Regions from separate parts of the Bradyrhizobium sp. HKCCYLS3013 genome, predicted to be linked through region 2. Evidence: predicted binding sites of a transcription regulator. Region 2 holds the regulator's gene; each other region holds the start of a gene.

Region 1 (7,015 bases), on a different contig from region 2:
GCGCACCTCGACCGGCAGCATCAGGGTGATGAAGATGAGCCAGAAGATCGGCATGCGGAACGGGAAGCGGAAGTAGACGACCGCATACGCCGAGATGATCGAGATCGCGATCTTGCCGACGGCGATCGAGAGCGCCATGACCAGCGAGTTCAAAAGCATGGTCGCAACCGGCTCGCGGGTCGAGCCGCTCGTGCCGACGAAGATCGTCTGATAGTAGGTCGACAGGAAGTGCCCGCCCGGCAGCAGCGACATCTGCCCGTTGGCGATCACCGCATTGTCCTGCGTCGAGGCGACGAATGCGAGATAGACCGGGAACGCGACGATCGCGATTCCGATCCACAGGATGACATGCGCGACGTAGCGTCGAATGCCTTCTTGCTCGACCATCAGTAGGTCACCTTGCGCTCGACGAAGCGGAACTGGATCGCCGTCAGCACGATGACGATGACCATCAGAACGACGGATTGTGCAGCCGAGGAGCCGAGATTGCCGCCGAGCAGGCCATCGGTGTAGACCTTGTAGACCAGCGTCTCGGTGGACTTGCCAGGACCGCCGCGGGTCATCGTGTCGATGATGCCGAACGTCTCGAAGAAGGCGTAGACGATGTTGATCACCAGCAGGAAGAAGATGGTCGGCGACAGCAGCGGGAAGGTCACGGTCCAGAACCGCCGCATCGGCCGTGCGCCATCGATCGCGGCGGCTTCGAGCACGCTCTTGGGGATGCTCTGCAGCCCGGCGAGGAAGAACAGGAAGTTGTAGGAGATCTGCTTCCAGGCGGCCGCGAGGATGATCTGCAGTGCCGCCTGGTCGCCGTCGAGCAGCGGATTCCAGTCGATGCCCATGGCGCGCAGATAGCGCGAGATCACGCCGAGCGAGGGGTGCAGCATGAAGATCCAGAGCACGCCCACCACCGGCGGCGCCACGGCATAGGGCCAGATCAGCAGCGTCCGGTACAGCGTCACGCCGCGCAGCGGCTTGTCCGCCATGACCGCGAGCAGCAGCGCGACCGACAGCGACGAGAATGCGATGGCGAAGGAGAAGCCGAAGGTGCGGAGAATGGCTTCAAAATAGTCCGGCTGGCTGAGCAGGTCGGCGTAGTTCTCGAACCAGACGAAGCTCGTGGACAGGCCGAACGCGTCCTGCAGCAGGAACGACTGGATGACGGCCTGGATGGCGGGCCAATAGAAGAAGATCAGCACGATCGCGAGCTGGGGAGCGACCAGCACGAACGGCAGCAGCTTTGACTGGAAGATGGCGTTCTTCTGCATGATCGGTCGGCGAGCCGGCAGGCCGCGGGTGGCCTGCCGGCTCTTGGCCTTATTTCACGGCCGTCTTTTCGAACTGGCGCAGCATCTGGTTGCCGCGCTCGACGGCGGCGTCCAGCGCCTGCTTGGCGGTCTTCTTGCCGGCCAGAGCCTGCTCGATCTCCTCCGACCAGACGTCACGCAGCTGCACCATGTTGCCCAGGCGCAGGCCGCGGGAGTTCTCGGTCGGCTCCTTGTTGGTCAACTCGAGCAGCGGGGTCTCCAGATAGGGCTGATCCTTGTAGAAGCCCTCGGCCTTGGCCTTGGCATAGGCGGCCTTGGTGATCGGCAGATAGCCCGACGCCTTGTGGATGTAGACTTGGCGGTCGGTGTCCGAGAGGAAGGTCAGGAACTTGGCGACGCCCTTGTACTCATCGGCCGACTTGCCGCCCATGACCCAGAGCGAAGCGCCGCCGATGATCGAGTTCTGCGGCGCGCCCTTCACGTCGGGGTAATACGGCATCGGCGCGGCGGTGAAGGCGAACTTCGCCTGCGCCTTGACGTTGCCGAAGAACGCCGACGAGGTCAGGTAGATCGGGCATTCGCCCGAGGTGAAGCGGCCCTCGCCGGTGTTGGTGCGGCCGGCGTAGTCATAGGTCTTGTCCTTCTGCAGCTCGACCAGGTTTTCGAGATGCTTGACCTGCAGCGGACCGTTGAACTCGAGCACGGTGTCGAAGCCGTCGAGGCCGTTGGCCTTGCTGGCGAGCGGCACGTTGTGCCAGGCGGAGAGCTGCTCGAGATTGACCCAGGTTACCCACGAGCCGGAGAAGCCGCAGGTCGGGTGGCCGGCCGCGTGGAGCTTCTTGGCGGTCTCGAACAGCTCGGGCCAGGTCTTCGGGATCTCGGCGTTGACCTTCTTCAGCTCATCGAGATTGACCCACATGACGGTGGAGGACGAGTTGAAGGGGAAGGACAGCATTTCGCCCTTCGAGGTCGAATAGTAGCCGGTGATGGCCGGCAGGTAGCTCTTGGGATCGAACTTCTCGCCGGCGTCCTGCATCAGCTTGTAGACCGGCTTCACGGCGCCGGTGGCGGCCATCATCGTGGCAGTGCCGACCTCGAACACCTGCATGATATGCGGCGCATTGCCGGCGCGGAACGCGGCGATGCCGGCATTCATCGTGTCGGCGTAGTTGCCCTTGTAGGTCGGAACGACCTTGTAGTCGGTCTGCGAGGCGTTGAAATCATTGGCGAGCTTGACGATGACGTCGTTGTTGGCGCCGGTCATCGCGTGCCACCACTGAATCTCCGTCACCGCGTGTGCGGGTGCGGCGGCGCCAAGGACCAGCGTGGCTGCCGCAGCGGCGGCTGTCCAGAATTGTCGAAGTGACATTAAAAAAATTCCTCCCATGGAACGTCATCGGCGTCGCGGCCGTAGCAGCGCGAGATGACAGTTTTGTGAATGTATAACCGGTTGGATCGTCAGCGGAAAGCGCGTTCATCGCCGCGGAACGCAGCGACTTGCGGGAGACGGTAGCGGCGCCGGGGTGATGCCCGGGCGGCGCTAGCGTTGGGAGACGACAGGCTGATGGCTCCTCAGCGCTTGCGCTCGGCGCAGACCGTGCCCTCGGAGAGCAGGGCCTGGATCTCGGGCTCCGAGTAGCCGAACTCGCTGAGCACCTCCTGGGCATGCTGGCTGAACTTCGGCGGGGTGGAGCGCAGGCTCGGCTTGGTGCGTTCGAGCCGGATCGGCGAGGCGACGCCCTTGTACCAGTCCTTCTCGATGACATCGCCGCGGTGGATCGTGTGCGGATTGGTCAACGCCTGGTCGATCTTCTGCACGGGTCCCGCCGGCAGGCCGGCTGCGAGCAGCCGGTCGCACAGCGGCTCCGCCTCGAATTGGCTGAACACGGCGGCGAGCTCGGCGCGCAGCGCCTCGCGATTGGCGACGCGATCCTTGTTGCGCGCGAAGCGCGGATCGGTGCCGAGTTCCGGCCGGCCGATTTCCTTGGCGAGCTTGCGGAAGGTGCCGTCATTGCCGACGCCGATGAAGATATCGTCGGTCCTGGTCGGGAAGATCGCATAGGGCACGAGGTTCGGATGCTCGTTGCCGGTCAGCGACGGCGGCTTGCCATGCATGAAGTAGTTTGCGGTATGCGGATGCATGATCGCGAGGCCGGTCTCATACAGCGTGACCTCGAGGAACTGACCGAGCCCAGAACGCTGCCGTTCCGACAGCGCCATCAGGATGCCGATCGCGGCATAGAGGCCGGTGGTGATGTCGACCAGCGGCACGCCGATCCGCATCGGCCCGCTTTGCGGCGATCCGGTCGCGGCGATCATGCCGGTCATCGCCTGGATGATCGCGTCATAGCCGGGATTGCCGCCGCGCGGCCCGTCGGCACCGAAGCCGCAGATGCGGCAGTGCACCAGCTTCGGGAATTTCTCGCGCAGGGTGTCGCTGCCGATGCCCCATTTCTCCAAGGTGCCGGGCTTGAAGTTCTCGATCAGCACGTCGGCGGTCTCGAGCATCCGCATCAGCACGACGCGTCCGCCCTCGGACGCGAGATCGAGGCCGATCGAGCGCTTGTTGCGGTTGATCCCGACGAAATAGGCGGCGTCCTCGTCGTGGAACGGAGGGCCCCAGTCGCGCACTTCGTCGCCGGCCGGCGGCTCGACCTTGATCACGTCGGCGCCGTGATCGGCCAGGATCTGCGTGCAATAGGGCCCGCCGAGCACGCGCGTCAGATCGATCACGCGCAGTCCGGCCATGGCGCCGGGAGCAAATTGAGGTGTCATCGGATGTCGCGAGGTTGGTTACAGCTCGCGATCATTAAGCATTGCTGCGGCGGTGGCGCAAACGGGGGCTGCCATGCGGCAGGACAACGGAGGTCGTCCTGCCGCACGACGGAATTGAAGCTCAGACGACGGTCAGCTTGACGTCGACATTGCCGCGCGTGGCGTTGGAATAGGGGCACACCTCATGCGCCTTGGCGACCAGCGCCTCGGCGTCAGCCTTGGCGAGGCCGGGCAGAGAGACGGCGAGCTCGACGGTGATGCCGAAGCCGCCTTCCGAGCGCGGCCCGATGCCGACGGTGGAGGTCACCGACGTGTCGGCGGGAACCTTCGGGCCGCCCTGCGAGCCGACGAACTTCATCGCGCCGATGAAGCAGGCGGCGTAGCCGGCCGCGAACAGCTGCTCGGGATTGTTGCCGGCGCCGCCGCCGCCACCGAGCTCCTTCGGGGTGGAGAGCTTGACCTTGAGCGAGCCGTCGAGGGTCGCCGCCTCGCCGTCGCGGCCGCCGGTGGCCTTGGCGCTGGTCGTGTAGAGCACGTTCACGGACATGGAGTGTCTCCTGGTTGGACGAATTCAGTGAGTCCATGTTGCACACTATTATATTGTGCACAATATAATTGTTCGGTAGAAAATTCGTGATCGGTGCGCCGGGCCCGTTGTCGATGCGAGGCGTGCGGGCTCAAGATGCCGATGGGATCGACCTGTGGTGACCTCGATGCGAAAGAAGTCCGCGGCAGACCTGCCGCTCCAGCTCGGCAACCAGCTCTGCTTCGCCGTCTATTCGACCGCGCACGCCTTCAACCGCGTCTACAAGCCGCTGCTCGACCGCCTGGGCCTGACCTATCCGCAATATCTGGTCATGCTGGTGCTGTGGGAGCAGGACGGCCTGACGGTGAAGGACATCGGCGCCCGCCTGTTCCTCGATTCCGGCACGCTGACGCCGCTGCTGAAGCGGATGGAGGCTACGCATCTGGTGAAGCGGACCCGGTCGGCCGAGGACGAACGGCAGGTGCTGGTCACCCTGACGAGCCAGGGCGCGAGCCTGCGCGACAAGGCAAGAGCGATCGTGCCGCCGGCGATCCTGGACGCGACGGGATGCTCGATCGCGGAGCTCACGGATCTGCACGGCAAGCTGGTGAAGCTGCGGGAGCGGCTCGATGCGGCGGCGGAGGGGTGAGGATGGCCGTTCAGACCGGACCGAGGAGGCGCTTCTTCGCGAAGGCCCGGCCGGAATGCGATTTCAAGTAGGCCTCGAAGGCCAAGGCACGGTGTTTGTCCGGAAAGGCGCAGTACCAGACGAGCGTCCACGGCATGAACTTGGATGTGTGCGCTGAGTGGCCGGCGTTGTGATCCTTGAGGCGCTGCCGGATATCCGCGGTCGCGCCGATGTATTCCTGCTTGGGAAAGGCGACGCTACGGATGATGTAGACGTACCACATGTGAGGGGCTCGCCGCGAAAGATCGCAGGCGCGCATTCTGCAGTTGGAAAACGGAGTTGTCAGCCGAGCTGCGTCAGGCGTTACACGCTGGCTAAGTTCGAAGGTCGGACCTGAGCGTGATCAGCAGGCCTGCGGGCATGGAGAGGCGGCATCTCGTCGAGCCCGGGCTTCGCCAGGTGCCACGATTTTCGGAGAGAGTTTGCTTCCGAGTAGCCCGGCTTCGCCAAGGGGCTTCGCCGGGCACCACGCTTCGCCCTTCAGGCTCCGTCGTGGCTGCGCCACGCGTAGCCTGAAGGGCGAAGCGTGGTGGAGCCAGGCGGGATCGAACCGCCGACCTCTTGCATGCCATGCAAGCGCTCTCCCAGCTGAGCTATGGCCCCTGAACCGAACCGGCGGTCTGGGTGACCGCCGGGGAGCACCGTGAACCACAGTTCGCGGCTGATCTCAAGTGTCTTCGACGATTATTCTTCGTCGCCGCCGACATCACCGATGATGTCGGTCACGTCCTCGTCGCCTTCTTCCTCGTCGGCGATGAAGGTCGAGTCATCATCCTCGTCATCGTCGAGGGTCTCGTCGATCTCGATGTCGTCCTCCGATTCGGGAACGACGGCCTTGACCTTGCCGGAGTTCTCCTCGGCATCGGCCTCCTCGAGCGACACCAACTCCTCGGCCTCGGCGGGCTCAACCACGTCGGCCGCCGCAGCGGCACGCGCAGCCTCGCCGCGCATGGCGCGGGTCGGAGCCACGGGCGCGATCGGCACGACCTCGCCGGTGTAGGGCGAAATCACCGGGTTCTTGTTGAGGTCATAGAACTTTTTGCCCGTGGTCGGGCAAATGCGTTTGGTTCCGAGCTCGGATTTGGCCACGTGCAGGCGTCCTGGCAATGTCTGAAAAGCGGTGTCTCACTTGGCTAGTTGCCGCGCCGCTGTCAATAGCGCTGTCAACGGGAAAATCACCGCTCGTGACGGAGGGCGGGGGCTGTGATACCTGCCGCGTCCGAAACACGAGGATCCCGCCGTGAGCACGTCAGCCGCCCCGACTCCCCTGGAATCACGCGCCTCCGGGCCCCTCTCGGGCACGATTCGCGTGCCTGGCGACAAGTCGATCTCGCACCGGGCGCTGATCCTGGGGGCGCTGTCGGTCGGCGAGACCCGGATTTCCGGCCTGCTCGAGGGCGAGGACGTCCTCAACACCGCCGAATCGATGCGATCCCTGGGTGCCAAGGTCGAGCGCACCGGCGACTTCGCGTGGACCGTCCGTGGCGTGGGGGTCGGCGGCTTCGCCCAGCCCAGCACACCGCTCGATTTCGGCAACTCCGGCACCGGCTGCCGGCTGGTGATGGGCGCCGTCGCCGGTTGCCCGATCACGGCCGTTTTCGATGGTGATGCCTCGCTGCGCAGCCGTCCGATGCGGCGCATCCTCGACCCGCTGGCGCTGATGGGCGCGAAGGTGGTGTCGATCGCCGAGGGCGGCAAGCTTCCGTTGACCCTGCAGGGCGCCGGCAACCCGGTGCCGATCGAGTATCGCACGCCGGT
Region 2 (7,015 bases):
CGCCCGCGAGCAGCGCGGAGATCAACGGCTGACCGTCAATGGCCTGCCTTGCGAGAGCGCCGACCTCGACCGGTTCTCCCGCAAGCCGCGGCGCCTTGCACCAACTATAGGCGTCGGGCTTGTCGGCGTCGGGCTCGGTCCGGCTCTCGGCCGGATCGAGCGAGGTCGCACGCATCCAGGCGTGTGACACGTCCTCCGTGATCCGATTCGACGGCAGCGCTTCGGTCGTTCCATCGCGGGTGCGAAGCCCGGCGCGGAAGTGCGCACTGTCAGACTCGTGATAAGCGCCGAAACTCATCAGCAGGCCGGAGCCCGGGCCAAGATGCGCCAGATCGAGCGCGTCGGCGATGCGCAGGAAATGCGCGAAGTCGCCGGCGCGGCCCTCGCGCCAACGGTCGAGCTCGTCCGACGTCGACAAGGCGAGCACATTCTCCAGCCTGTCGGCAAACACGGCGCGTTCAAGAAAACCGCGAAACGACGCCGCGATCGCGTTGAGGCGCACGCGCTCGCCGAGCTCGATCGCGCGCGTGGTCCCGCCCGGCTGGAAGGCGAGACTGTGCGGCCATTTGCCGGCGATCAGGCCCATGATCTCGAGCAGCCGCGCGCGCGCCGGCAACGCTTCGCGAGCCGCGCTGCCCTTCGTCGCCGCGAAACGCTCGGCCGCAGCCGAATGCCAAGCGTGCGCGACGTAGGCGTCGCGGGCGAAGTCCGGCATGAAGAAGATGTAGAAATGCGTCAGATGGTCCGCCGCGTTCTCGGCCGCATGGGCAATGTTGGCCGCGAGGATGCCGTTTGGCGCTGCCGCAATGCCCATGGCCTGGCGCAACGCGGCGGCGGCGGCGATCGATTGCGACACCGAGCAGATGCCGCAGATTCGCGGTGCGATCACCAGCGCGTCCAGCGGCGGCCGCCCCTCCAGGATCTGCTCGAAGCCGCGATAGAGCGGCGCCGTCACTTCCGCCCTGGTGACGCGGCCGCTCTCGATATCGAGCCTGACCTCGAGGTCGCCTTCGACACGATTGAACGGCCCGACCGTGATCCGCGTCATGGACGGCGCTTGTCACTGGCCCGGCCCGGCGGCACCACGACGTGATCCGCCGTCGCATTGACCCGTACGCGGCGCGGCGTGGCCGATTTCGACAGCGCGGCGAGCGCCACGAACCAGGCTTTCGGCATGTCGGTCGGAAGGCCTACGGGAATGCCCGCGAGCTTCGCCGTCTCCAGATAGTTCTGCGTGCTCTCGAAGCCCGGCGAGGTGCAGGCGATGCAGGCGTACCCGCCCTTGGTGCAGGAGCCGCCGCCATTCCAGGAGCGCTGATTGCAATCGCCGACCGCCTGCGTCGCCCGGCAGCCGAGATGCTCCATCAGGCAGCCGCGCTCGGACATCGTCTCAGCGCTCGCCTTGAACTCGTAGAACTCGTTGCGCGAGCAGCCGTGATGAGCCAGGTGATTGGCGATGAAGGTCGGACGGCCGACTGCGTCGAGGCCGTCTGCCGTCAGATCGCCCGAGGTGAGCGCCAGCAGGCTTTCCATCATCCAGCCCGGATGCGGCGCGCAGCCTGCGACGTTGATCACCGGCAGCCCGCGTTTCGAGCGGAATCCCGCGCCGAGCGCGCCGCCGATGTCACTGCCCTCGAACTGCAATCCGACCGCGTCGGTCGGGTTGATGCCGGCAGCAGGAATGCCGCCATAGGCCGCGCAGCTACCGACGGCGACGACGTAGTCGGCCAGCGGCGCCAGATCGAGCAGCCAGTGATAGATCGAGCGGTTGGTGCCGGCGAGCATGTTGAAGCGGCCGGTCTGACCAGGTCCGCGCGCCACCGAGCCTTCGAGCACCAGCAGATCGAGCCGCTCGCGACCGTCGCGGATCGCCTCCAACAGTTCGACGACTTCGTCCCCGGTCTCTTCGCTGACAGAGGGATGCCAGATCAGGTCAATGCCGGACTGGCGCAACTCGTCGAACCAGCCGGACGCACCGCTTTCCAGGATCGACATCGTGCAGCCGCCGCAGCTCGCGCCCTGCAGCCACAGCATCCTGGTCATTTCGTCCGAGCCGGCCATCATCCGTACCCGCGCGCTCGATCCTATTTCGTTCTCGGGTTTAGCGCCCCGGCGCGAACGCTGGCAAGCTCCTCACCCGGCGCATCCTCGGAACCGCCCGGACGGCGGCCAAGCAGCACGGCGCCCGCCCAGATCAGGCCGAACAGTCCGATGGCGACGATCCCGAGGTTGGCGAGATCATCGCCCAGCGCGGTGACGACCTCGGCCCATCCGCCGGTGAAGCCAAGCCGGGGCGTCAGCAGCGCGACCGCCTCGACGCCGCCGATCACCAGCGCGATCGCGACCGAGGCGCCGGTGATGACCAGATTGTAGCGCCGCTTGCGCGCGGGATCCGTGAGCGCCCAGCGATAGGCGCCGGCCATCAGCACGCTGTCGGCGGTGTCGACGGTGGCCATCGCCGCGGCGAACAGCGCCGGGAATACCAGCACATGCGCCAGGCTCGCCCCGCGCGCCGCCTCGGTCGCCGACAGGCTGAGCAGCCCGATTTCGCTGGCGGTGTCGAAGCCCAGGCCGAACAGGAAGCCGAGCGGGTACATGTGCCAGGCGCGGGAGACGACGCGGAGCACCGGCCGCAGCAGACGAATGAGCAGGCCCCGCCCGGCGCTACCGGCGGCATCCATGTCGGAATGGGGGTGGGATGGGCGGCGCCAGAGGTTCACGAACAGCACCAGATTCGCGAAGGCGATCAGCAGCAGGAAGCCTGCGGAGACCGAGGCGCCGATGGTGCCGCCGATCGCGCGGATGGCGCTGTCCTCACTCAACAGATCTGCGCCGGCCACCAGGCTCACCACGATGGTGGCGATCACGACGACGCTGGAATGGCCGAGCGCAAAATAGAGGCCGGCGGCGCGCGGGGCGCGACCGTCCTGCACGAGCTTCCGCACCACATTGTCGATCGCCGCGATGTGGTCCGCATCGACGGCATGGCGCAGTCCGAGCAGCCAGGCCAGCATCGCGGTGCCGACGATGGCGGGCCGGTCGGCGTAGAGCGCGAATGCCCAGGCCCAGGCCACCGCATTGGCCGCGACCAGCCCAGCGACGAGCGCAACGGTCCTGCCGGGCTGCGACCGCCACCACAGCAGCCGCGGGGCACGAGGATGATCAATTGGAACAATCGTCATACTCGGACTATAGCAAGAGCCAGGCCAGTTCGGTAAAGCCCCGCTGCAGGCGAAAGCTACAGGAAAAAATCGGCTGCACTTGCCGGATCGCCCGCTCGCTTGGCAACCCGCTATCCAGTCGCGCACAGATCGTGACCAGCGGCGGGACCTCTCTCGTCCCCTCCCCCTTCACCGCGCCGAGGCACTCTGCGCCGCAATCTCGCGCTGCACGACCGCCTCGAACTGGCTGGCGGGCGCAGCGAACATCAGCCGGGTCTCCTCGTGGAACGCCGAGAAGATGCCGACAACGGTCGGCTGCCCGCCGACCTCGGCCAGGATCGGCGAGCCCGAATAGCCGAAATTGGCGAGGCAATGCACCGTCAGCAGCCGGGCATCGCTGGTCATGCCGGCGCTGCAATTGCGCTGGCCGGTCGGCGAATAGCGCCGCTCCTGGCCGTAGCCGATCTCTGAGATGGTTCCGGCGGTGGTCGCAGCCTGCAGTTCCTCGCGCGTCAGCGCCTTGACCGCGACCGGCTTCGACGGCAGCGCATCCTTCAGCACGATCAGCGCCCAATCGGCGGGCGAGCGGTCGAGCGACCATCTGTCGTGCCGGGTCGGGACGAAGTCCGGCGCCACGATCAGCTTGTCGGCGACCGACGATGCCGCCGGCGTGCCCCTGTTCATGCCGGCCAGGAAGCGGACATTGCCGGGGCTGACCTGCGCGACGCCGTTGAACACGCAATGCGCGGCGGTGAGCACGACGCGCGGCGCGACCAGAGTGCCGGTGCACCAGCCGCCGGTCGAGTATTGCGCGACGGTGACGACGCCGATCGACGACGCCGGCCACGAGGTGGGATCGACGACCTCGCCGATGTGGCGGTCGAGCCCGAGCAGTTGCTCCGGACGCGGAGCGGCGACGCCCGCCTCCGCCGATTCCGGCTTCGGCCGCCAGGCCGCAATGGCGCTCTGGGCCTGGACGCGCTGCGGCTCCGTCAGCTTGACCCTCTGCACGTCGCGGCCGGCCGATCGCACGCCGCTGCGACCCGCCATCACCAGCCAGGCGTAGCCCTGCACGACGTCCTGCTTCACGCCGCGACCGTCGAGCAGCATCAGGCCCAGCATGTATTGCGACTGGGCGAAGCCCTGCGCTGCCGCGCGGCTGAACCAGCGGCCGGCTTCGCCATAATTGCTCGCGACACCTTCGCCGTTGACATAGGCGATGCCGAGATAATGCTGGGCGACGGCGAGGCCCTGATCGGCGGCCTTGCGATACCACGCCAGCGCCTCGGCGGGGTTGCGCGGTTGGCCCCAGCCGAAGGCCTCCATGAAGCCGACGTCGAACTGCGCCCGCGCATCGCCCTTGGCGGCCAGCGGCAGCAGGCGGCGCATCGCCGCGGCGTGTTGTCCGTTTCCCGCCGCGGCGACCGCGTCTTCGAGCTCGGCGGCCGCGGCGCCCGCCGCGCTGCCGAGCAGGACGGCTAGAGATATGATGATGATCTTGATCAAGGGCGTCCGCTGGGACCGAAACATCGTCAGGGGCCGCCGAGCTGACATGATCAAGACGGCGGCGGCGTGGCGGAAAGCGGACCACGATCTCCTCAATCGGGCCCCCTCGCGCCTCACACCTGCTTCATCCTCACGCCCGATCGCCCCTTACACCTGCTCGCTCTTGGCGAAGCGATCATCGAGCGCATAGCCGGCGCCGCGCACGGTGCGGATCGGGTCCTGCTCGCGGCCCGGATTGAGCAGCTTGCGCAGGCGGCCGATATGGACGTCGACCGTGCGCTCGTCGATATAGATGTCGCGGCCCCAGACGCTGTCGAGCAGCTGCTCACGGCTGAACACGCGGCCGGGATGCTCCAGGAAAAACTCGAGCAGGCGGTATTCGGTCGGGCCGAGATCGATCGGCCGTCCCGAGCGCGCCACGCGGCGCTTCTCGCGGTCGAGCTCGATGTCGCCATAGGACAGCACGGTCGCCAGCCGCTCCGGGCTCGCCCGCCGCAGCAGGCCCTTCACGCGCGCCAGCAGCTCCGGCACCGAGAACGGCTTGACGATGTAGTCGTCGGCGCCGGTCGCGAGGCCGCGCACGCGCTCGCTCTCCTCGCCGCGCGCGGTGAGCATGATGATCGGCAATTGCCGGGTCTCGGACCGCGCCCGCAGGCGGCGGCACAGCTCGATGCCGGACAGGCCCGGCAGCATCCAGTCGAGCACGACGAGATCGGGAACGCGCTCCTTCAGCCGTGTGTCGGCCTCGTCTCCGCGCGCCACCGTCTCGACCTCGTAGCCTTCGGCCTCGAGGTTGTAGCGCAGGAGCGTCGTCAGCGCCTCCTCGTCCTCCACCACCAGAATTCGGGCGCCCATGTCAGAACCGTCTCTCTCAGTTGCCGGGGATCGTCGATGCGAAGCTCGTCATGTCGCCCTTCGGGCGCTTGTCCATGATCTGCTGGCCTTCGATCATATAGAAGACGGTCTCCGCGATGTTGGTCGCGTGATCGCCGATGCGCTCGATGTTCTTGGCGCAGAACATCAGATGGATGCAGAACGAGATGTTGCGCGGATCCTCCATCATGTAGGTCAGGAGTTCGCGGAACAGCGAGGTGCAGATGGCGTCGACCTCCTCGTCGCCCTTCCACACCGTCATCGCCGCCGGCAGGTCGTGCGCGGCATAGGCGTCCAGCACCGTCTTGACCTGCGACTGCACCAGGTCGGTCATGTGCTCGAGCCCGCGGATCAGCTTGAGCGGATGGAAGTCGCTCTCCAGCGCCGCGACGCGCTTGCCGATGTTCTTGGCGAGATCGCCGATGCGCTCCAGATCGGTGGCGACCCGCATCGCACCGACGATCTCGCGCAGGTCGACCGCCATCGGCTGTCGCCGGGCGATGGTAAGAACGGCGCGCTCCTCGATGATGCGCTGCAGCTTGTCGACCTCGGCGTCGGTGGCGACCACCTTCTGGCCGAGCGCGATGTCGCGCCGCACCAGCGCATCGACGGAATCGACGATCAGACGCTCGGCGAGGCCGCCCATTTCCGACACCAGCCGGGTGAGATCCTGCAGATCGCTGTCGAACGCCTTGGCGGTATGTTCACTGGCCATGATGATCTCCTGAAGTCAATGTCGTCGGCGTCAGCCGAACCGGCCGGTGATGTAATCCTGGGTCCGCCGATCGCTCGGCGAGGTGAAGATCTTGCTGGTGTCGTCGAACTCGATCAGCTCGCCGAGATACATGAAGGCGGTCTTGTCGGAGACGCGCGCCGCCTGCTGCATGTTATGCGTCACGATGGCGATCGTATAGTTTTCGGCGAGCTCCTGGATCAGCTCCTCGACCTTGGCGGTCGAGATCGGATCGAGCGCCGAGCACGGCTCGTCGAACAGGATCACCTCCGGCCGGACCGCCACGGTGCGCGCAATGCACAGCCGCTGCTGCTGGCCGCCTGACAGCGACAGGCCCGAAGCGTTGAGCTTGTCCTTGACCTCGTTCCACAACGCGCCGCCGCGCAGTGCCTTCTCGACCCGGTCGTCCATCTCCGACTTGGAGATCTTCTCATACAGCCGGATACCGAAGGCGATGTTCTCGTAGATCGTCATCGGGAACGGCGTCGGCTTCTGGAACACCATGCCGACCCGGGCCCGCAGCAGGTTGAGGTCGAGCTTGGGATCGAGGATGTTGGTGTTGTCCAGCATGAGCTGGCCAACGGCGCGCTGGCCCGGGTAGAGATCGTACATCCGGTTGAAGATGCGCAGCAGGGTCGACTTGCCGCAGCCGGACGGGCCGATGAACGCGGTGACGCGGTTGGTCCCCAGCGACAGGTTGATGTTCTTCAGCGCGTGGTGATCGCCGTAATAGAAGTTCAGG
Region 3 (7,015 bases), 370 kb from region 2:
ATGCAGGACAGCCAGCCGGCACCGGTCGCGCGGACTCCCTCGACCGGCTTCATGTCGACGTTTTCGACGACCTCCGAAAACAGCTTGCCGAGCGCACCGCAGGAGTGGATCGCGATGGCGAATACGCCGGCCATTGGCCCCAATCCGAAGGCCATGACAAAAATCAGAGCGAACACGATGCCCGGCACCGTGCGGGCAAACTCGAGCAGGCGCCGGACCGCGAAGCGCAGCCAGGATGCAGGAGAGGTGTTCTCGGCCGCGAGGAAATTCAATGCAAACGCCAGGACGGCGCCGAGCATGGTTCCGACATAGCTGATCAGGATCGTCTCACCGAGAAGCCGCGTCCATTTGCGCAGGCCCCAGAGCCATTCCGGCAGGTTGGTCCACACGCGGTGTCCGTCGTCGAGCGTGAAGAGCCGGTCGAAATAGCTGAGGAAGTTGCCGAGATAGGTGACGAGCGTTCGGAGGTTGACCTCCGAACCGATGGCTGAAACGAACAGCACGAGGCCGGACGCAACCAGCACGACGACGGCACGCAGACGCTTGCGCGCCACCGCTTTGCGGTAGGCGCGCTGCAAAGGTTCGAGCTGCTGTTCAGGCAGGATGGCGACGGCTGACGACATGTTTGTCGGTGCAAAGCGCAAATAGGCCGGCGGGGCTTCGATGACGCGGTCCCCCGCCGGCCCGGTGCAACGCTTACGAGCCCTTCTTGCGGAGAGAGTCAACGAATTTGATCAGCTCGACAGTCTTGTTGTAGTCCTCCGTCGAGATCGCCTCCCACGGCTTGTTCTTGCCGTCGGACAGCTTGGCGAAGGCTTCCGGATCCTTCTTCGCCGCGTCGAGGAAGGCCTGCTTGATTGCGGCCTTCATGTCGGTGGGCAGGTCGCTGAGATAGGCGTAGGGCGAGTTGATGATCATGTCCGACTTGCCGATGATGCGGAAATCTTCCTTCTTCAGCGGCGTGCCGTCGGCCGACTTCACCATGTTCTTGGTGAGCATGCGGGTCAGGTTGGAGTCATCTCCGTTGTTCCACCAGTTTGCGGCGACGTCGACGGTTCCCTGCGCCAGGGCAAGCACGGCGTTCTCGTGGCTGCCCGTAAAGATGACCTGGGAGAAATAGGTGTCGGGGTCGATGCCCATCTGGCTCATCTTGAAGCGCGGCATGTTGTTGCCAGAGGTCGAGTTCGGGTCCACCAGGCCGAGATTCTTGCCCTTCAGATCCTCGAGCTTCTGGTACGGGCTCTTGGCGAGCACGTAGAACACTGAATAATAGCCCTTCGAGCCGTCCGAGTTGACGTCGATCACGAAAGCGTCCGTCTTGACGCCCGTCACGCGCGCGCGGGCGAAGGAGGCCGGACCATAATAGCCGATGTGAATGTTGCCGGCGCGCTGGCCCTCGATGACCGCGGCGTAGTCATTGGCGACGCGCAGCGTCACCTTGACGCCGAGCTCCTTGGAAAGATAGTTCACGAACGGCGTGTAACGCTCGACGACACCCGAGCCGTTTTCGGCCGGGATCGCGGCAAAGGTGATCTCCGGATATTTGGTTCGCCAGTCCTCGGCCGAGGCGGACGAAGCGAACGACAGAGCGGCCAAACCGGCCAGAATGAGACGACGATTGATCATGGAACGTCCTTCAAGTTTCAGGGGACGATGTCAGGATTGACACGACAGATGCGCCCGCAGCACGCAGGCAATCAGGCGACGGCAACTTTGCCGACAGCCGGAACGGATTCGGGAGCTTTGGGCATTGCCGGCGGCATCACCTCGTCGGCCTCCAGATCGTACAGCTCGCGCGCGATCTGGCCGGTGAGCGCCGCCGGCAGATCGTCGAACACGACCCGACCATTCGCCATTCCGATCAATCGGTCGCAATAGCTGCGCGCCAGATCGAGCGAGTGCAGATTGCAGATCACGGTGATACCGAAATGCTTGTTGATGCGCAGCAGCGCGTCCATGACGATCTTGGTGTTGCGCGGATCGAGCGAGGCGATCGGCTCATCGGCCAAGATGATTTCCGGATTCTGGACCAGCGCGCGCGCGATCGCAACGCGCTGCTGCTGCCCGCCCGAAAGCTGATCGGCGCGCTGCGCGGCGAGGGAGGCCATGTCGAACTGCTCGAGCGCGGACAGCGCCATGGCAACATCCGCCGCCGGCCAGAGCTGCGCCAGAGAGCGCCACGACGGGATTTCGGCGAGTCGCCCCATCAGGACGTTCGTGAGCACGTCCAATCGGCCCACCAGATTGAACTGCTGGAAGATCATCGCCGAGCGCGCGCGCCACTGCCGCAGGTCGCGGCCGCGCAGCGCCGTCACATCGAGATCCTTGAAGAGAATGCGGCCGCCGCTCACAGGACTCAGGCGATTGATGGACCGCAGCAGGGTCGACTTGCCCGCGCCGGAACGCCCGATCACGCCGACGAAGCTGCCGGGTGCAACAGAGAAGGACGCATTGTCGACCGCGGCTTTCATGCCAAAACGGCACGTCAGGCCATCCACCACCAGCATTGAATTCTCCAGACGCCTCGCTTTGGCCTATCGCTAACGTCTGGATTCTACAGTTATGTGACAGCAACACTGCGGCGCCACATCCGTCCACATGCCGGTCGGTAGTCATGTAGATGTCACGCCTCTGTCATAGGGGAGACCCAACACCTTCACAGGCGTAGAGACAGGACGCGAGATGGCCGGCAAGCTGCTTTCGATTGAACCTACCGTTGACCCTTCGGCCAAGCTCCAGGACGTGACGCTCGGCGCCTATTGCGAGATAGGCGCCCGCACCATCCTGCAGGAGGTGACGATGGGCGACTACTCCTACGTGGTCAACGATTCCCAGATCACCTACACGACGGTCGGCAAGTTCTGCTCGATCGCGGCGATGACCCGGATCAACCCGGGCAACCACCCGATGCAGCGGGCGACGCAGGCCCATTTCACCTATCGCGCCAGCGCCTATTTTCCAGGCGAGCCCGACGATGCCGAGTTCTTCGCCTGGCGGCGAGAGCATCATGTCCGGATCGGACACGACGTCTGGATCGGCCATGGCGCGATCGTGCTGCCGGGCCGCAACATCGGCACCGGCGCGGTCGTGGCGGCTGGCGCCATCGTCACCAAGGACGTTCCGGCCTATACGATCGTCGCCGGCAATCCGGCGCGCCCGGTCAAGCGCCGGTTTCCGCGCGAGGTCGAGCAGCGGCTGCTCGATCTGGCGTGGTGGGATTGGAAGCACGAGGCGCTGCGCGCGGCGCTGCCCGATTTCCGCAAGCTCGAGATCACCGCGTTCCTGGATAAATACGAGGCCGCTCTCGACGCCCGCGTCCCGGTACGGCAGAGTGCCGCCCCATGACCGATATCTCAATCTCGCGGGGCCGCTGCCTCGTCGACACCGAGCTCGTGGACACCTCCTTGATCATATCCGGCGACGTCATCGCCGGCATCGGGACACCGGGGTGCCGGTCGGGTCTCGAACTCGATGCGGAGGGGCTCACCGTGCTCCCCGGCATCGTCGACATCCACGGCGATGCGTTCGAGCGCCAGATGATGCCGCGCGCCGGGGTCGATTTCCCGACCGACGTCGCGCTGATCGACAGCGACCGCCAGGCCGTCAGCAATGGCATCACCACGGTCTTCCACGCAACGACCTGGTCATGGGAGCCGGGCCTGCGCAGCGCCGACAATGCGCGGCGGCTGCTCGAATCGATCGAAGCGCTGCGCCCGCAGCTCGCGGCCGACACGCGCTTTCATCTGCGCCACGAGACCTTCAATCTCGACGACGAGGAGGAAATCGGCCAGTGGCTCGCCGATCGGCGCGTCGACCTGTTCGCCTTCAACGATCACATGGACTCGACGGTCGCGAGCCTGGACACGCCGCACAAGCGCCAGCGCATGGTCGACCGCACCGGCCTGCCCGGCGCGGAGTTCGACCGGCTGGTCGCGCGCATCGCCTCTCGCGCGGATGCCGTTCCAGCCTCGATCGCGCGGCTGGCCGACATCGCACGCAAGGCTGGCGTCCGCATGCTGTCGCACGACGACGACAGCCCGGCCATGCGCAAGGCGTTTCGCAGCCAGGGCGTGACCATCGCGGAATTTCCGGTCAATGAGGAGACTGCGCGCGAGGCCGCTCAGGGCGGAGACGCGATCGTCTTCGGCGCGCCCAACGTCGTTCGGGGCGGCAGCCATACCGGGTGGACGCGAGCCAGCGACATGATCGCCAAGGGCCTCTGCTCGGTGCTGGCCTCCGACTACTACTATCCAGCGCCGCTGCTGGCGGCGTATCGGCTCGCGGCCGACGGCGTTCTGCCGCTGGCACGCGCCTGGGATCTGATCTCGGGCGGCCCCGCACGCGCGGCCGGACTGGCGGACCGCGGGACGCTGGCCGAAGGCCGCCGCGCCGACGTCATTCTGGTCGATGACCGCGTGCCGTTGCGCCCCCGCGTCGTCGCCGTCATCGCGTCCGGCCGGCTGGTCTATCTGGCCGAGACCCATCGGCTGAACGCAGTGCCCGTGCGCACCATCGCGGCGGAGTAGCAGATCATGGTCGATGCGCCCCGCTACGCGATCTACTACGCCCCGGCGGCGACGACGGGCTTGGCCGGATTCGGCGCGAGCCTGCTGGGTTACGACGCCTGGAGCGGCGACGAGCCGAGCTTTCCGGAAGAAGTCGTTCGCGCGGTTCCCGACTGGGCCGAGCTGAGCGCGGACCCGCGCAAATATGGCTTCCACGCCACTTTGAAGGCGCCGTTCGAACTGGCCGATGCGCAGAGCGAAGCCTCGCTCCGCGACGCCTGTGCGGAGTTCGCGGCAAGGCCGCGCGCCATTCCGATCATTCGTCCCATCGTGGACTCGATCAGCGGCTTCGTCGCGATGATCCCTGGCGAGCCCTCGCCGGCGATGCAACAGCTCGCAGCCGATTGTGTCCGGACGTTCGAGCCGTTTCGCGCGCCGATGACCGCCGAGGACCGTGCACGGCGCAAGCCGGACCTGCTGACACCACGACAGCGCGATCATCTCGATCGCTGGGGCTATCCCTATGTCATGGAGGATTTCCGCTTCCACATGACGCTGACCTGCCGGCTGTCGGACGAACGACGCCGGCCGATCCTGACGATGATGCAGCAGAGATTTGCGGCGCTGTCGCTGACAGAGCTCCGGATCGACCGGATCGTGTTGTTCCGCCAGCCCAACGCCCGCCAGCGGTTCGGCATCATCGGAGACTGGCCGCTCACGGCCGTCCAGCGCATCTAGGGACGTCGGTTCGGCATGGCCGCATGGTGCGGCCGCGCCTGCCGGTCGAACAGCGCGACCGGCAATCTCGTCGGACCTACACCGCCTTCGTCAGGGCGCCATCGATGATCAGATTGGTTCCCGAAATGCGGCTTGCGAGCGGGCTTGCGAGCATCACGACGCCGTAGGCCACCTCCTGGGCTGTTCCCATGCGCCCCGTCGGATTCAAGCCCATTGCGGTCTTGAACAGGTCAGGCGATCCATTCTCGATGTTCTGCCAGATGCCGCCCTCGAAATAGGTGTTGCCCGGCGACACCGCGTTGACGCGAATGCCTTTGCCGACCAGTTGATGCGCGAGGCCCTTGGCGTAATGGATCAGCGCGCCCTTGATCGCGCCATAGGATCCGGCGGCGAAATCGACTTCAAAGCCCGACACGCTGGAGATGATGACGATCGAGGCCGACTTCGACTGCTCCAGGTAAGGAATGGCTGCCGCGATCGCGTTGACCGTATGCATCATGTCGGTGCGAAAGGACTTCTCCCAGGTCTCCGGAGAGTCGCCCACGGCGAGCGCACTGACGTTGCAGACCACGCAATCGATTCCGCCCAGCTCCCTTGCCGCGCCGTCGACCCAGCCCTTCAGCGCCACGGGATCGGCGACGTCGACGCCCTGCCCCCACGCCTTCACGCCTTTCGACGCAAGTGTCGTCACGACCTTGCCGACTGCGTCGCCGTCGCGCGCACAGATCGCGACACCGGCGCCTTCCTCGGCGAACAATTCCGCGATCGCAAGGCCAATACCCTTGCTGCCGCCCGTCACCAGCACGCTCTGGCCGGCCAATCCCAGATCCATGATCGTCTCCTTTCAATCAGTTTCGGTTTTCAACCGTGATAGCCGGCGAGCAGAGCCTTGTTGACCTTGCAGATGTAGGTGTATTTCGGATTGACCACCTGGGTGCAGCGCGCCTCGGCGACCTGGCCGAGCAGCATGTAGGCCTCCGGCGCCGGAATCCTCCAATCGTCCTCCAGCCAGTTGATCATCTCCTCGAACGCGATCCGCATCGCGTCCTCGAGCGGGCGCGCGCAGCCCAGCGTGCAGATGTGCGTCGGCGTCTCGATTCGCGGATGGTTCAGCCGCGCCGGCGCCTTGTCCAACGACACCTTCACGGTGAGGTTCGCGGCGATCTCGATCGCGCCCATGCCGTTGGCTTCGCCGTCGCCCTGGATGGCGTGGCAATCGCCGAGGAAAAGATGCGCGCCGTCCTTGTTGACGCGGAAGAACACCGAGTTGCCGGAGGTGATCTCCTGAACGTCGAGATTGCCACCATGCGGCCCGTTGTCCACCGTCAGCACCGCGCCATGCACCGGCGCGACCCCGGCAACGCCGATCATCGGCCGGACCGGAAGCTTCACATGCTCGTTCCACAGCACGTGGCCGTCCTCGACCGCGACGACGCGGGTCTGGATGCCGAACTCCTTGCGCCGGCCCCAGTCCGGAAACATGCCGATGCCCGGCCACAGCGCGGTGAAGCCGAGCCGGTCGAGCTCCATGTCAATGATGTCGAGCCGCAACATGTCGCCAGGCTTGGCGCCGCGCACCTCGATCGGGCCAGTCGCACCGTTGACGTAGGGCAGCGTCACGTCGCTCTCGACCAGTTGCTGGCCGAGCGCGCGGATGGTTCCGTCGTTGACATTGATCGCGCATTCGACGACGAAGATCTCACCGGGATCGACGGTCGCGATGAACTCATTGTCGCCCGACAGCGCGTATTTGATGTTGCCGGCCTTGCCGA

What was found. The regulator PhoB, encoded in region 2, activates phosphate uptake and scavenging genes when phosphate is short. The targets are predictions, from matches to a motif close to TGTCATNNANCTGTCAT.
Region 1: the regulator PhoB is predicted to act here: its motif matches at 2,692-2,708, upstream of ugpB (sn-glycerol-3-phosphate ABC transporter substrate-binding protein UgpB).
Region 3: the regulator PhoB is predicted to act here: its motif matches at 2,622-2,638, upstream of phnC (phosphonate ABC transporter ATP-binding protein).

The regions. Positions count from the first base shown of each region.
Region 1 covers NZ_JBNPTK010000006.1:89,401-96,415, reverse strand. Annotated here, with positions in the region: gene ugpE (sn-glycerol-3-phosphate ABC transporter permease UgpE) at 1-387, opposite strand, end outside; gene ugpA (sn-glycerol-3-phosphate ABC transporter permease UgpA) at 387-1,268, opposite strand; gene ugpB (sn-glycerol-3-phosphate ABC transporter substrate-binding protein UgpB) at 1,318-2,637, opposite strand; gene ACQR1F_RS13295 (CaiB/BaiF CoA transferase family protein) at 2,841-4,043, opposite strand; gene ACQR1F_RS13290 (organic hydroperoxide resistance protein) at 4,165-4,590, opposite strand; gene ACQR1F_RS13285 (MarR family winged helix-turn-helix transcriptional regulator) at 4,757-5,218, shown strand; gene ACQR1F_RS13280 (GIY-YIG nuclease family protein) at 5,229-5,480, opposite strand; tRNA gene ACQR1F_RS13275 (tRNA-Ala) at 5,785-5,860, opposite strand; gene ACQR1F_RS13270 (TIGR02300 family protein) at 5,942-6,346, opposite strand; gene aroA (3-phosphoshikimate 1-carboxyvinyltransferase) at 6,498-7,015, shown strand, end outside.
Region 2 covers NZ_JBNPTK010000001.1:303,896-310,910, reverse strand. Annotated here, with positions in the region: gene ACQR1F_RS01425 (nickel-dependent hydrogenase large subunit) at 1-1,048, opposite strand, end outside; gene ACQR1F_RS01420 (HupU protein) at 1,045-2,061, opposite strand; gene ACQR1F_RS01415 (HoxN/HupN/NixA family nickel/cobalt transporter) at 2,085-3,182, opposite strand; gene ACQR1F_RS01410 (trypsin-like serine protease) at 3,351-4,667, opposite strand; gene phoB (phosphate regulon transcriptional regulator PhoB) at 4,815-5,522, opposite strand; gene phoU (phosphate signaling complex protein PhoU) at 5,539-6,255, opposite strand; gene pstB (phosphate ABC transporter ATP-binding protein PstB) at 6,286-7,015, opposite strand, start outside.
Region 3 covers NZ_JBNPTK010000001.1:670,692-677,706, reverse strand. Annotated here, with positions in the region: gene phnE (phosphonate ABC transporter, permease protein PhnE) at 1-623, opposite strand, end outside; gene phnD (phosphonate ABC transporter substrate-binding protein) at 697-1,626, opposite strand; gene phnC (phosphonate ABC transporter ATP-binding protein) at 1,698-2,507, opposite strand; gene ACQR1F_RS03235 (DapH/DapD/GlmU-related protein) at 2,683-3,345, shown strand; gene ACQR1F_RS03230 (alpha-D-ribose 1-methylphosphonate 5-triphosphate diphosphatase) at 3,342-4,526, shown strand; gene ACQR1F_RS03225 (DUF1045 domain-containing protein) at 4,533-5,243, shown strand; gene ACQR1F_RS03220 (SDR family NAD(P)-dependent oxidoreductase) at 5,320-6,075, opposite strand; gene ACQR1F_RS03215 (acetamidase/formamidase family protein) at 6,105-7,015, opposite strand, start outside.